3 regions of the Peribacillus simplex NBRC 15720 genome follow, and region 1 is predicted to be linked to each of the others. Evidence: riboswitches for the same ligand, from Rfam matches in the RefSeq annotation. Region 1 holds a riboswitch; each other region holds the start of a gene.
What was found. Region 1 has a riboswitch for cyclic di-AMP ahead of BS1321_RS07830 (APC family permease). Riboswitches for the same ligand answer to the same signal wherever they lie in the genome.
Positions count from the first base shown of each region.

Region 2: linked by a shared signal. The riboswitch ahead of BS1321_RS10920 (cation:dicarboxylate symporter family transporter) and the one ahead of BS1321_RS07830 (APC family permease) in region 1 are both predicted to bind cyclic di-AMP.
Region 3: linked by a shared signal. The riboswitch ahead of BS1321_RS16000 (TrkH family potassium uptake protein) and the one ahead of BS1321_RS07830 (APC family permease) in region 1 are both predicted to bind cyclic di-AMP.

Region 1 covers NZ_CP017704.1:1,645,930-1,650,219, forward strand. Annotated here, with positions in the region: partial or broken gene BS1321_RS07830 (APC family permease) at 42-1,867, opposite strand; cyclic di-AMP (ydaO/yuaA leader) riboswitch at 2,006-2,150, opposite strand; gene BS1321_RS07835 (GtrA family protein) at 2,512-2,967, opposite strand; gene BS1321_RS07840 (glycosyltransferase family 2 protein) at 2,927-3,949, opposite strand; gene BS1321_RS07845 (DUF6044 family protein) at 3,965-4,290, opposite strand, start outside.
Region 2 covers NZ_CP017704.1:2,303,166-2,307,455, forward strand. Annotated here, with positions in the region: gene BS1321_RS10915 (class I SAM-dependent methyltransferase) at 1-674, shown strand, start outside; gene BS1321_RS10920 (cation:dicarboxylate symporter family transporter) at 718-1,977, opposite strand; cyclic di-AMP (ydaO/yuaA leader) riboswitch at 2,151-2,297, opposite strand; gene BS1321_RS10925 (efflux RND transporter periplasmic adaptor subunit) at 2,501-3,763, opposite strand; gene BS1321_RS10930 (hypothetical protein) at 3,778-4,290, opposite strand, start outside.
Region 3 covers NZ_CP017704.1:3,314,927-3,319,216, forward strand. Annotated here, with positions in the region: gene BS1321_RS15990 (STAS domain-containing protein) at 1-210, shown strand, start outside; gene BS1321_RS15995 (potassium channel family protein) at 354-1,010, opposite strand; gene BS1321_RS16000 (TrkH family potassium uptake protein) at 1,033-2,358, opposite strand; cyclic di-AMP (ydaO/yuaA leader) riboswitch at 2,528-2,670, opposite strand; gene BS1321_RS16005 (hypothetical protein) at 3,003-3,194, shown strand; gene BS1321_RS16010 (MFS transporter) at 3,556-4,290, shown strand, end outside.

The DNA.
Region 1 (4,290 bases):
CAAACCATATGAAGGTTTGCTTCTTTTCTTAGAAATAGAACTTACTTCTTCAAATGATATGGCACTGTCGTAACAACCACATTTCTTCTATAAAGCAAGTAGGCGCGTATCAGTAAACTTGATTGGTTATGAAGTATATTGTGCCAGCCCTTCTTCGGAATGAATTGGGGGATGATCACTGTAACTTTATAATTGGATTCCCTAGCCTTATGTTCAACTGTATCCACAAATTTAGTTAGTGGCTGAATGATACTTCTGTAATAAGAATTCAGTGTAACGAGTCTGACATCCGGCTGCCATTTTTTCCATTTTTCTTCGAATTTCTTTTCATCTTCTCTTTCAAAAGCAACATAAACGGCAATAACCTGATGTGCTGATAGAGATTTTGCATAATTTAAAGAGTTCTCAACCACATGAGTTATACCCGCCACAGGTACAATGATGATATTCCCTTCAATTGGTAAGATCGGCTCACATGTTGTAATCCTTAGTTGGTCACCAACTGCTTCATAATGCTTTCTAATTCGATGAAAAAGTAAAATAATGATAGGTAAAAAAATCAAAACAGGCCAAACCTGAGTAAATTTGGTTAAAAAGAATATCATCGTGACGATAAAGCTAATCATGGCACCAATTGAATTAATGGTTAGTTTCATCATCCAGCCTTTTGGCTTTTCACGAATCCATTTAACAATCATCCCGGTCTGGGACAACGTAAATGGAATGAATACCCCTACCGCATAAAGCGGAATGAGATTTTCTGTATGTCCTTCAAATGCGACTATTAAGATAATGGATGCAAGTCCCAGTATGATAATTCCATTGGAATACCCTAATCGGTCCCCTCTTATCGTAAACGCCCTTGGTATGAATTTATCTTTCGCTAGATTTACCGCAAGCAGAGGGAAAGCCGAATAGCCAGTATTGGCCGCCAGTATCAAGATCAATGCAGTCGTACCTTGAATGAAGAAATACATGAAATTCCGTCCAAAGATCTCTTCAGCAATCTGGGAGACGACCGTTACCTCCGCGCTTGGAACAATGCTTAAATAATAGGCTAAGTATACAATTCCCGAAAATAATACAGCTAGTAAGGAACCCATAGCTATTAAAGTTTTCGCAGCATTATTCGGGGCTGGATCTTTAAAGTTCGGGATTGCATTGGAAATCGCTTCGACTCCTGTCAATGCGGAGCTTCCTGATGCGAATGCTCTTAGCAGTATAAATAAACTGATGCCTGCTACCGGAGTCCCGATGGACGTATGCAATTCCGGTGAAACCCCACCCGTCAAAATCTTGTAAATGCCAACACCAATCAAGATGAACAATGCTAAAACGAATAGGTATACCGGATAGGCCAAAACAGAGGCCGACTCCGTAACCCCCCGAAGGTTCAGGATTGTAAGTAGAATGACGAAAATGATGGCTATGATGACATTATATGAATGCAGGCCGGGAAAAGCGGACGTGATGGCGTCCGTACCTGCAGAAACACTTACAGCGACAGTTAATATATAATCGACCAATAAGGATCCTCCAGCTATCAACCCTGGATTGACACCTAAATTGTTTTTTGAAACCACATAGGCCCCCCGCCATGCGGATAAGCGAAAATGATTTGTCTATAGGACAAAATCAAAGCAGTTAACAGGATCAATACCCCAATCGCGATAGGGATGGAATACCAGAATGCCGCAGCACCGACCGTGATCAGGACGATCAATATTTGCTCCGGTCCATAAGCAACCGAAGACAAAGCATCAGAAGATAATATCGCCAAAGCCTTTGTTTTGTTAAGCTTTTGTTCACCAAGTGCATTTGATTTTAAAGGTCTCCCAATCAAGAACCTCTTTATAGAAGATAACATCAAGAATTCACCACCATATTTAATTAATAAGTTTATGTTACCCAGCTTTAGCAAAAAACAAGACGAAATAGAAAAATGCCTACAAGTCATAGCTAAATAGACCTGTAGACATTAATTTTTTTGTCTAACAAGCTCCACCTTCCTTCTCATATAACGCTTACGAGGTTAGCTGTCGGATTCGGACCTAAGAGTAGCCCTACCTTGAAAGGATTCACCCCTTGGATTGTAGTAACAATCCCTATAACGGGTCCCCCGCACCATAAGGTTTAAGCGATTTAGAAATATGAAACTGTTGATTATCATACTCCCGTGAAATGAAAAAGTAAATGAAAATTTTGTACATTAATAGAATAATCTTTGTAGGTGTAGTTTTGTTCTTGACGTATATAACATAAGTCATGCAAACACATGATTCGAAGGGAGGAAAGGAGGTAAATAAAAACGTCAAAATGAAAATAATCAAGGGGTCAATGAACAACAGGGTCCCAAAATGATAAAATGATCGCCACAGGGAGTGCGCGAAGGACGAAATTAAACGGATCTGCCCCAGCTTGGATAGTCATTAAACAAGCATTTAATTTCGCTTCCCGAATCCACTTTAATTCCCGTCCACTCGGGGGCATTATTCCACTGATCCACCCTCATTAGTTCCTTCCTTCTTGAATTGGTCTCAAATTGCTTTTTTTAAAGACAAAGTATTTCTGGCCAATATAGTTAAGAACTGTGTAAAAAATTGCTCCTATCAGTACAGCCACATTTTGTTGTATGGATAAATGAACGGATCCTTCCATTGATTCTGCTATAGCTTGGCCTAAAGAATAAGCTGCGGAATAACAAATCAGGATGACGCAAAAGAAACGGGCAACTCCTCTCCGCCATTCTATATCGCTTTTAAAGGTAAAAGTCCTGTTCAAAAGAAAACTCGTTACAGCTCCCGTACCATTGCCGAAAAAGGTGGAGATCCAGTAAGATAATTCAAGAACATTCATGAGAAAAAGCATGATGGAAAGTCCAACCGCTGTATTGACTATTCCAACCAATAAAAAGCGGATAAAGGAGTTAGTGTGTTTTAGATAGTTTTTCAATACTGTTCCGTTCATTGTCTAGTTGCTCCCGTTTTTTTAAATCGAGCGGATTAAATAAATCCAAATCAACAATATATTTAGGCCGGCGTTTGGATTCATTATAGATTTTACCGATATATTCCCCAATCAAGCCGACAGCAATCAACTGTAGTCCACCGATCAACCATATGGAGGTGATTAATGAGGTCCAACCAGTTTCGGTCTGCCCATAAAACTTTAACCATAAAAAGTAAGACCCAAAGAGTAAGCTAATGAAAAAGGAAAGACATCCTAGCCATAATACAAGCCGGATCGGTGTAACTGAAAAGGAAGTAATGCCATCAAGCGCAAACGCAACCATCTTCTTAAATGGATACTTCGTTTCCCCAGCCAATCTTTCTTTTCGGTCATAATAAACAGAGTCCGTCTTAAACCCAATGAGAGGTACTATCCCCCGTAAAAAAAGATTCGTTTCATCAAATCGTTCCAACTCAGCGATCGCCCTTTTACTCATTAGCCGGAAATCGGCATGATTATAGACAAGGTTAACACCCATCTTGTTCATCAATTTATAAAAACCAGTTGCAGATGTTCGTTTAAAAAATGAATCAAGGTCCCTTTTCTGGCGGACACCATATACAATTTCACATCCTTCATTGAATTTCCGAATGAATTCAGGGATGACTTGAATATCATCCTGTAAATCTGCATCAATGGATATCACACAATCCGAGGCTTCCTTGGCTGTAAACAATCCTGCCAGGAGAGCATTTTGATGTCCTGCATTCCGGGAAAGCTTTAGCCCGCGAACAAATTCATTATTAATCGTTTCCTTATAAATGATCTTCCATGTTTGATCTTTGCTTCCATCATCAACCAATAGGATTTTACTTTGACCAGAAACAATGTTTTCTTCGACTAACCCCCTCACCAATCCACAAAGCTGGGAAATGGTATCCTGCAATACGCTTTCTTCGTTATAACAAGGTACAACAATCGTTAGTATCGGTGAATTCACTCTATTCCCCCCTTTTCACATGACTCTGTATAAATGAATTTTCCATACGCTTCCTTTTTTTGTGAAAATCCTATCTAGTACCAATCCGTTTTCCTTCGCGTTGTTGATTGGTATGGCAGAAAATATATACTTGCCACCTAATCCTTTAAACGCATCCATATTAAGGTCCAAATTTTCCAGCTCTTTCTTCGAGCCTTTCTTGAACATATAATGCTTCCCAAGCTCATCGGTAAATAGGTAACAACGTCCTCCCCATTCATCAAAGTAGATTCTGATGTTTTTATTCTTAGCCAATTCGTTTTCAATTATTTGACGAAAGTGATGTTTGTAAGTAAGCGGAT
Region 2 (4,290 bases), 660 kb from region 1:
GTTTTTGGAAATCAGAGAAATATGCATTCGAAAAATATTTATATCAGAATGATGCAATCCTTGATATCGGATGCGGTACAGGAAGAACCACCTTCGCACTATATAAAACAGGTTTTCAAAATATAACGGGAATCGATCTAACCCTTGCCATGCTTAATGAAGCCGAAAAAATAGCGCATGAATATAACCTGGACATCCCATTTATCCTTGGAGATGCCACGAACCTCCCTTTCAAGGACGCATCATTCGATAAAGCAATCTTTGCTTTTAATGGGTTAATGCAAATTCCCCAGCGACAACACCGCACATTGGCTTTAAAAGAAATCAACCGTATTTTAAAACCTGAAGGAATCTTCATTTTCACAACACATGACCGTGATAAAAATGAAAATTACCTGAACTTCTGGGAGCAGGAGGAAATTATTTGGTGTGGAGGTAAACAAGATGAGAGGCTTTATGAGTTTGGGGATATTCTCACATCCGGAACGTTTCAAAAAGATACATACCTCCATATCCCAACACAACTTGAAGTACTTGATTGCCTGGAGGAAGCAGGGCTTACAGTCATTGAGAGCTTTTACCGCAGTGAATTATTTGATGAAAACGAAGATGTCAACGATTTCTCTTCCGATTGCCGCTTCTGGATCGTTCAAAAATCAGGAAGCGCATTTTAATTCAAAAAAATCCAGAGTGATATTTCACTCTGGATTTTTTGTATTAAGAAACTTGTTCTAGTTCCTTTTTGGAAGGAGGGTTGAATTGACCTTCCCATTTAGAGATGACGATTGCTGCAAGTGAATTACCGATAACGTTTACTACTGTACGTCCCATATCAAGAATACGGTCGATACCGGCAATAAATGCTAGACCTTCAATAGGAATACCGACAGTTCCCAATGTCGCTAAAAGAACTACGAAAGATACACCCGGTACACCCGCAATCCCCTTGGACGTGATCATTAACACTAGCATTAGCGTAATTTGCTCATACATGCTTAAATCGATTCCGTACATTTGAGCGATGAAGATAGCTGCTAACGCTTGGTATAATGTAGAACCATCAAGGTTAAAGGAGTATCCAGTCGGAATAACAAATGTAGCAATATGTTTCGGACATCCCGCTTTTTCCATTTTTTCCATAATCTTAGGAAGAACCGCTTCTGAACTTGCAGTAGAGAAAGCAAGAATCAATTCTTCTTTTAGAAGTTTAATCAACGTAAAGATATTGAATCCGACAAATTTCGCAATAAGACCAAGAATGACTATTACAAAGAAAATCATTGTTCCGTAAACAGAAAGCGCTAACTTTCCTAACGGAATTAAAGATTCCAAACCGAATTTGGAAATAGTCACACCGATTAGTGCAAATACACCGATAGGAGCGAATTTCATGACCATGTTAGTTAGGTAGAACATTCCTTCAGCTACACCTTGGAAGAAACGGAATACTGGTTTACCCTTTTCACCGATGGCCGCAATACTAAGTCCAAACAACACGGAGAAGAAAATGATTGCTAGCATATCGCCTTCTACCATGGCTTTAACTGGATTGGATGGCACAATGTGAACGATTGTATCTACGAACGATTCATGTTGCTTAGTTTCGGCTGTATCAACATACGTAGAAATATCAGTTTGTTCTAGCTTGTCCATATTTACACCAACACCAGGCTGGATGATATTCGCTGAAATTAAACCAACAGCAATCGCTATCATAGTTACCACAACAAAGTATGATATTGATTTAGCTCCAAGTTTACCTACTGATTTTAAATCGCCTACACCTGCAACTGCAACGATAAGACTTGACACAATGATTGGTACTACAATCATTTTAATCATTCGTAGGAAAATGTCTCCGAATGGCTGTAAAAAGTTTTGGGCCGTCTCACTACCATAAAAAATGGCACCAACGATAATCCCTAGAATTAAACCAATGAAAATTTGGCTAGCTAAACTTAATTTGAATTTCTTCATTTACTTTCCTCACCTTCCATAAAGTCTTTGATGCAAAAACATTTTTGTCTCGGTAAGGGAAACAAGATACTAATAAAAAGAAAGTAATTTTTCTTTTTTTGAAAAACTCTGTCTTTACGCCGAAAAAAAAGACACTTCATGTGTCGATTTCTTATTGGCGTGAATATTCACACATGTTCCCTTAAAGACGCTGACGAGGTTAGCTGTCGGGTTAGGAATTGGAAACACAAAGCCCTTTCATTTCTGAATTCACCCCTAGCGGATAAAATCCACAAAAATGGGTCCCCCGTTCTTGGAATAAGATTAAGCGAGTTAACTTATAATAAAATATTATACTAAAAATGATAATCTGTAAATATTTATTCGCATCCAGTTCTAGAAAAAATCTTTAAATATGTCTGAATATTCTGCATTAAAGACTATTGTATCTATAATTACTCTTCCCAATTTTAAATCAATATAAGTTATATTGATATATAATTAATAACTAATTTGACATCACCTCTCTTGAAGAAAAATGCGGTTATTTTTCCAAAATGCCAAGTAACAGGTATCTTACTTTTTCCCTAGAGGTGAATTTTTTATAAGTTGCAGCTTTCACTTTTTCAAATTGAATTGGAGTAATAAAATAAGAATGGTTCTTCACTGCCACATTCGGCTCCATGAGGATGACGTCACCTACCGACGGTCCCTTTATAATTTCTTGCTTACCTTCAGCCTTAAGCCCTTTTGTGATGTAATGTTTATCCACATAGCCTTTTTTAGTCAATTTGTAAACATGAGGCTGTTTTTGGTAATGTACCGCCTCTATAGGAACGGAGGGTACACCGGCTTTCTCATTGGTTATTACAGTAAGGTTCACTTTGGATCCCACCAACAAAAGTTCCGTTTCTTCGCCTTCCGGTTCGATTAAAGCCTGAAATGGAAATCTGTTATCTTTTTTTAATGACGGCTCTTCAGCTGGATAGGAATGGATACGGCCTATCGTTCCTTTCAATGCCTTTTTTGAATCAGAGGAACTTGCTTTTATAGTCATGCCCACTTCAGCCTTTTTCATTTCCTCTTCGGAGAAATCCCCTTCAATTGCCATATTTGTTGAAACGATGGATATAATGGGATTATTCAGGTTTTTATTGATATTTTTAACTACACCATCAGCCTCGCTCGTCGTCACGATCGCACTTGACTGCTCCTCAATTGAACTTAATTTAGCGTCAAGCATTTTCACTTTTTCATTCAAACTGTTTTTTTCTAGTTCCTGCTTGTACATTTCTTGCTCAATGTTACTTTTAATAAGATCTGAAGAGCCTGTTGTTATATCAATATTCAAGTTTTTTTCCACCGATTCATCAATGGATGCTTTTTCAGGATCACTGGTCAAGGTCCCTTGATAAGACCTCAACTTCCCTATGTATTCCTCAACCCCTGCAATTTCTCCCTCAGCTGCCGTTTTCTCCGCTTCCAAATTCGCTTTAAGCGCATCAAGTTCGGTCGTCGTATACTCAAACAACGAGGAGCCAGCCGTAATCGAATCGCCTTCTTTTACAAGGAATTTCTTAAAATCATTTTTCTTGGTATCGAAATAGATATCATACTCTTCTACAGGTTTAATTACCCCTTTAGTTTGAATAGTATCCGTAATTGTATCTTTTTTTACCTTTGTCCAGTTTTCAACGAAAACAGTTCGCTCCACTTTGCTTTCTTTTTTTTCAATAAGGTATATGTTAACGGTTATTAACACTATCGACGCAATCGAGACCGCTGCTATTTTCCATTTCCCGCTCATCCTTTTCACCCGCCTTATACAAATACGCCTACTTGGATGTATGCTAAAAAGGCTTTAACAAACCATGTGGCCAGATAGAATAGAACAATCATTAAAAGGACCAAATAATTATTTCGTTCTGAAAATTCCTTTAAATAAAAATATTGCAGAGCAATAATAAGAAATTGAAAAATGGTGATTTCGCTGAAAAGGTGAATGAAATAATCACTTCTGAGAACATACTGACTGATGATCCCCAATGAAAAAGGATTAGCATCGCTGCCTATATCCATTAAAACGAATAGAGGAATCAGTAATGTTTTTTCCACTAATTGCAAACCAAAAAGAATCATTTGAACGATAACTAATTTTATATATGGGATATCAGTAACGATCCAAAAGAATAGAGCTGCTAAAAATATGTATATGGAAGGGTCGATTATGCCTGTTATTATATTGCCGCTCAAAATCAGCAACTTTGCTGCTTCGAATTCATTGACACTCATCTTCGTGATTTCTTTGGAGAATGATTCTGAACCAATACCAAA
Region 3 (4,290 bases), 1.7 Mb from region 1:
TTCATTGATCTATCGGGCGTTCATGCAATAGATAGTGCAGCCGCCCACAAGCTGTCACAATTGATTGAATCCTTACATTTGATCGGAATCCAAACAACCCTTTCAGGACTTCGTCCGGAAATAGCGATGACTGCCGTTAAGCTTCACCTGCCTTTTGATAAAGTGACGATAAAGTCCACTCTTGCCCAAGCGATCAGTACGATAAAATAATACATACATATCCAGGGCATGGGGATGCTCGTTATAAATTTCATCGAGAAGACCGCCATATGGCGGTCTTCTCGCATGTATAAGTGATGCTGCATTCAAAATGGGTACCGGGCTCCATAAAGCAAGAGCCGGAACCTGCTGGATTATTCAATATTGGCAAAGATGGCTAGATCTTCTTTGTTGCCAACCACTAAAAGCAAATCTTTTTCATGGATATCCTGATCTGGTGAGGGTGCTATGATAATTTCTCCATTACTCACGATGGCAATGACGCTGATATTATATTTTGCACGCAAATCTAGCTCTCTGAGGCTTTTTCCCTTCATGCTCATGGGGAGGATGATTTCCTCGATATTATATTCTTTAGAGAGCTCTATATAGTTCAGCATGTTAGGGGAAAGGAGCTGATTCGCGACCCGTTCCCCCATATCCCTCTCAGGATAGATGACCCAGTCGGCACCGATTTTAGTGAGCACCTGACCGTGATTTTTATTGAGTGCTTTGGCAATGACCTTTTCGACCCCAAGCTCTTTTAAAAGCAAGGTAGTTAAAATGCTCGATTGCATGTCATTTCCGATGGCTACGATGACACAATCGAAATTACGGATTCCGATTGCTTTCAATGTCTCTTCTTCAGTCGTATCCGCCATGACCGCATGGGTAACGCTCAGTTCCGAATTCTCGACTCTTTCCTCGTTGACATCAATACCCAATACCTCTTGGCCGGCCGTATATAATCTATGGGCCACACTGGTTCCGAATCTGCCTAAACCGATCACGGCATATTGTCGTTTTCCCATCTTTTACACTCCTCATTTATGATTAACCAATCATGATTTTCCCTTTTGGCCGGCGGAACGAATCTGGTTTGCGCCTCATAGTGATAGCAAAGGCCAAAGTCAATGGACCCACACGGCCTGCAAACATCGTGAAAATGATGAGCATCCGGCCAACAGGTGATAATTCTGGGGTCAAACCCATTGAAAGTCCCACGGTGGCAAATGCTGAAGTGGCTTCGAATAAAATCATCAAGAAGTCAGTTCCGCTTTCAGTGATGGCCAGCAGAATGGAGATGATTGAAACCATGAATACGCCAATGAATGTAACGGATAATGCTTTAAAGATCGTTTCACTCACAATGCGGTGACGGAATAATACCACATCACCCTTTCCTTTAATCTGAGACCAAACCGTTCCAACAAGCGTTGCCAATGTAGTTGTTTTAATCCCGCCGCCAGTCGATCCGGGTGAAGCCCCAACGAACATCAAGAAAATGATGAGCAGTAATGTAGGCTGAGTTAAATCAGGGATATTCAGCGTATTGGAGCCTGCCGTCCGTGGTGAAACCGATTGAAATAGAGATGACAGCATTTTACCCATGAAAGATAAAGGCTGCAATGTCTTGGCATTGCTGAACTCGAATAAAAAGATTAAAATTGTACCGGCAATCGTGAGGGTCAAGCTAGTCGTCAGAACTATCTTCGTATGTACGGATAAACGATGGGTATTCCGATATTCGTATAGTTCATTCATCACGATAAAACCTATCCCGCCAAACGTGATGAGGAAGGCGATGGTAAGTGTTACGAATGGATCCGATACATAAGGGGTCAAACTCCTGAATTCCCCCATTAAATCAAAGCCGGCATTATTGAAATTCGATATGGAATGAAAAAACCCGTAATAGACTGCCTTGCCGATTGGCATGTCAAAAGAAAAGCGAATCGATAAGATAAGGGCACCCAAGCCTTCAATGATCGCCGTGAAAATTAAAAGCCGCTTGACTAATTTGACTACACCCGCCATGGATAGATTATTTAAGGACTCCTGCAGAACTAATCTGCCTTTTAAAGAAATCTTTTTGCCTAATAATAAAAAGAAAAACGTCGCAAATGTCATGAAACCTAAGCCGCCTACCTGAATCAGTGTTAAGATGACCAACTCCCCAAAAGTGGTGAAGGTCGTTCCCGTATCGACTACGACCAGTCCTGTTACACATGTAGCGGAAGTCGAGGTGAATAAAGCATCCAGAAAAGAAAGGCCATTTCCATTTTCTGTGGAAATCGGCAGGGTCAATAAATAGGCCCCAATAAGTATCAAGATGGCAAAGCCGAGTACAAGTATTTTTGGCGGATCCAATTTTGTCATTCTCAAATGATCATCCCTACCCATAAAAATATTGTGTAAAACTGTATGATATTTTAATCATCAATCTTCCGAATCTTTTTAAGGCATAATAAAAAGACCTGCGAAAACATCGAGCAGCTATTTTGCCACAAAAAGCGTGCAAAAAAGCTCCCGAAATAGGCGGTCTTATGACCTCCTTCGCTTTAGCCGACGAAGTTAGCTGACGGGTAGGATGGCGAAAGAGCTGATCTCATCCCTTCTGCAAGGCAGAATTAACCCCAAATGATTGGGTCCTCCGTACTCAATTCCTTTGAGTTTAGGCCGAAATGCATTAAATTGATAAACGTATTCTACTCCCATCATTTAGCAGTTGTAAACCCCTAATTGGTAAATAAATATTTCTTTAACAAGACTGAAAATTTACGTTTTATTTACATTTTAAAAACGTATTGACAAATATTAGTTAGCACATTATGATAGGTTCGATTAATCCGATTATGATAACCAGCATCGATGTACTTTATTCAATACTTTTAAGCAGAACATGTCATTGCCAATCAAAATTTCTAATATATAAATTATGTTTCTTTTGTGAATTATAAAGAAAAAAAGCATTGCATTCGTATTTAAAAATTCAATACATTTTATTAAAAAGGCGGGCAATTATGGAGAAGACGTTCAATAGATATGTTATTAATGCTACAGGCAAGGGTGGCCAGACATATTTAACACAATGCCAGGATAAAGATGCACTAAGGAAATGGATAGCCGATCATGAGGATCAAATCATCATGAATGAATTAAGGATAACGGATAAGAAAAAGAATCCGTTTTTAAAATTGTTTTCCCTAAGGTAAATTAACTGAATCCAACATTCACTAGCGGTATTCAATTATGTAATCCCTGTGTTCTATCCAGGAACGCTGAGCGAAAAATCCATATCTTGTTTTGCTTTGAAACTCATTTATTTTGAATGAGTTTTTTTGTGTTGTTTACAATAGTAATCCATTGATGTTAAAATTTAGCAATAGTTAATGTGGACGTAAATAGGAGAAAAGTAAATGAAATGACCACTTTCCAAAAGAGCCCCGAAAGCAGCAGAGTATAGGAAGGGGATGTATGGTGACACGCAGGGGTGGCACCGCAAATTGATCTCGTCCCGAGACGCATTTCTTTGGGACGTTTTTTTTATTCTTTACGGTCAAAGGAGGAGAAGCGATGACATTACGAAATACATTAGTATCCTGGAAATATCCTTCCATTCTATTGTGCGGGATTGGTATCTCCAACTTCGGTTCTTGGGTTTATTTCATTGCACTTAATTTAATCGTTCTGGATATGACTGATTCAGCCTTGGCGTTAGCTGGACTTTATATCGTTAAACCGATGGCTGCCATATTTACGAATGTGTGGGCAGGCAGCGTGATTGACCGGATAAATAAGCGGAATCTAATGGTGGCACTTGACCTATTTCGAATGGTATTCATAGCCTTGCTGCCATTGACTTCTTCTATTTGGATCATCTATTCCCTTGTCTTCGTGATCAATATGGCAGGGGCCATGTTCGTAACAACATCAAGGTCGTATATTACAAAATTGATACCCGTTGAACAGAGGAAACGATTTAACTCATTACGAAGCTTAATGGATTCTGGAGCTTTTTTGATTGGACCAGCGCTAGCGGGTATCCTTTTCTTAATCGGTACACCCGTTTTAGCGATTTATATTAACGCGGCTGCCTTATTATTATCCGGTATCATCACTCTATTCATGCCTAATCTTGAAAAGGATCATTCCCTTGAACAATCCAGTCATTACCTGTCTTGGACCATCATGAAAAAGGATTGGAGCATCGTCCTGGACTTCAGCCGGAAATCTTCCTATATCATGCTCATTTATTTCCTATTCAGCTGCATGGTGGTGATGGAAACGGCCATTGATTCCCAAGAAGCC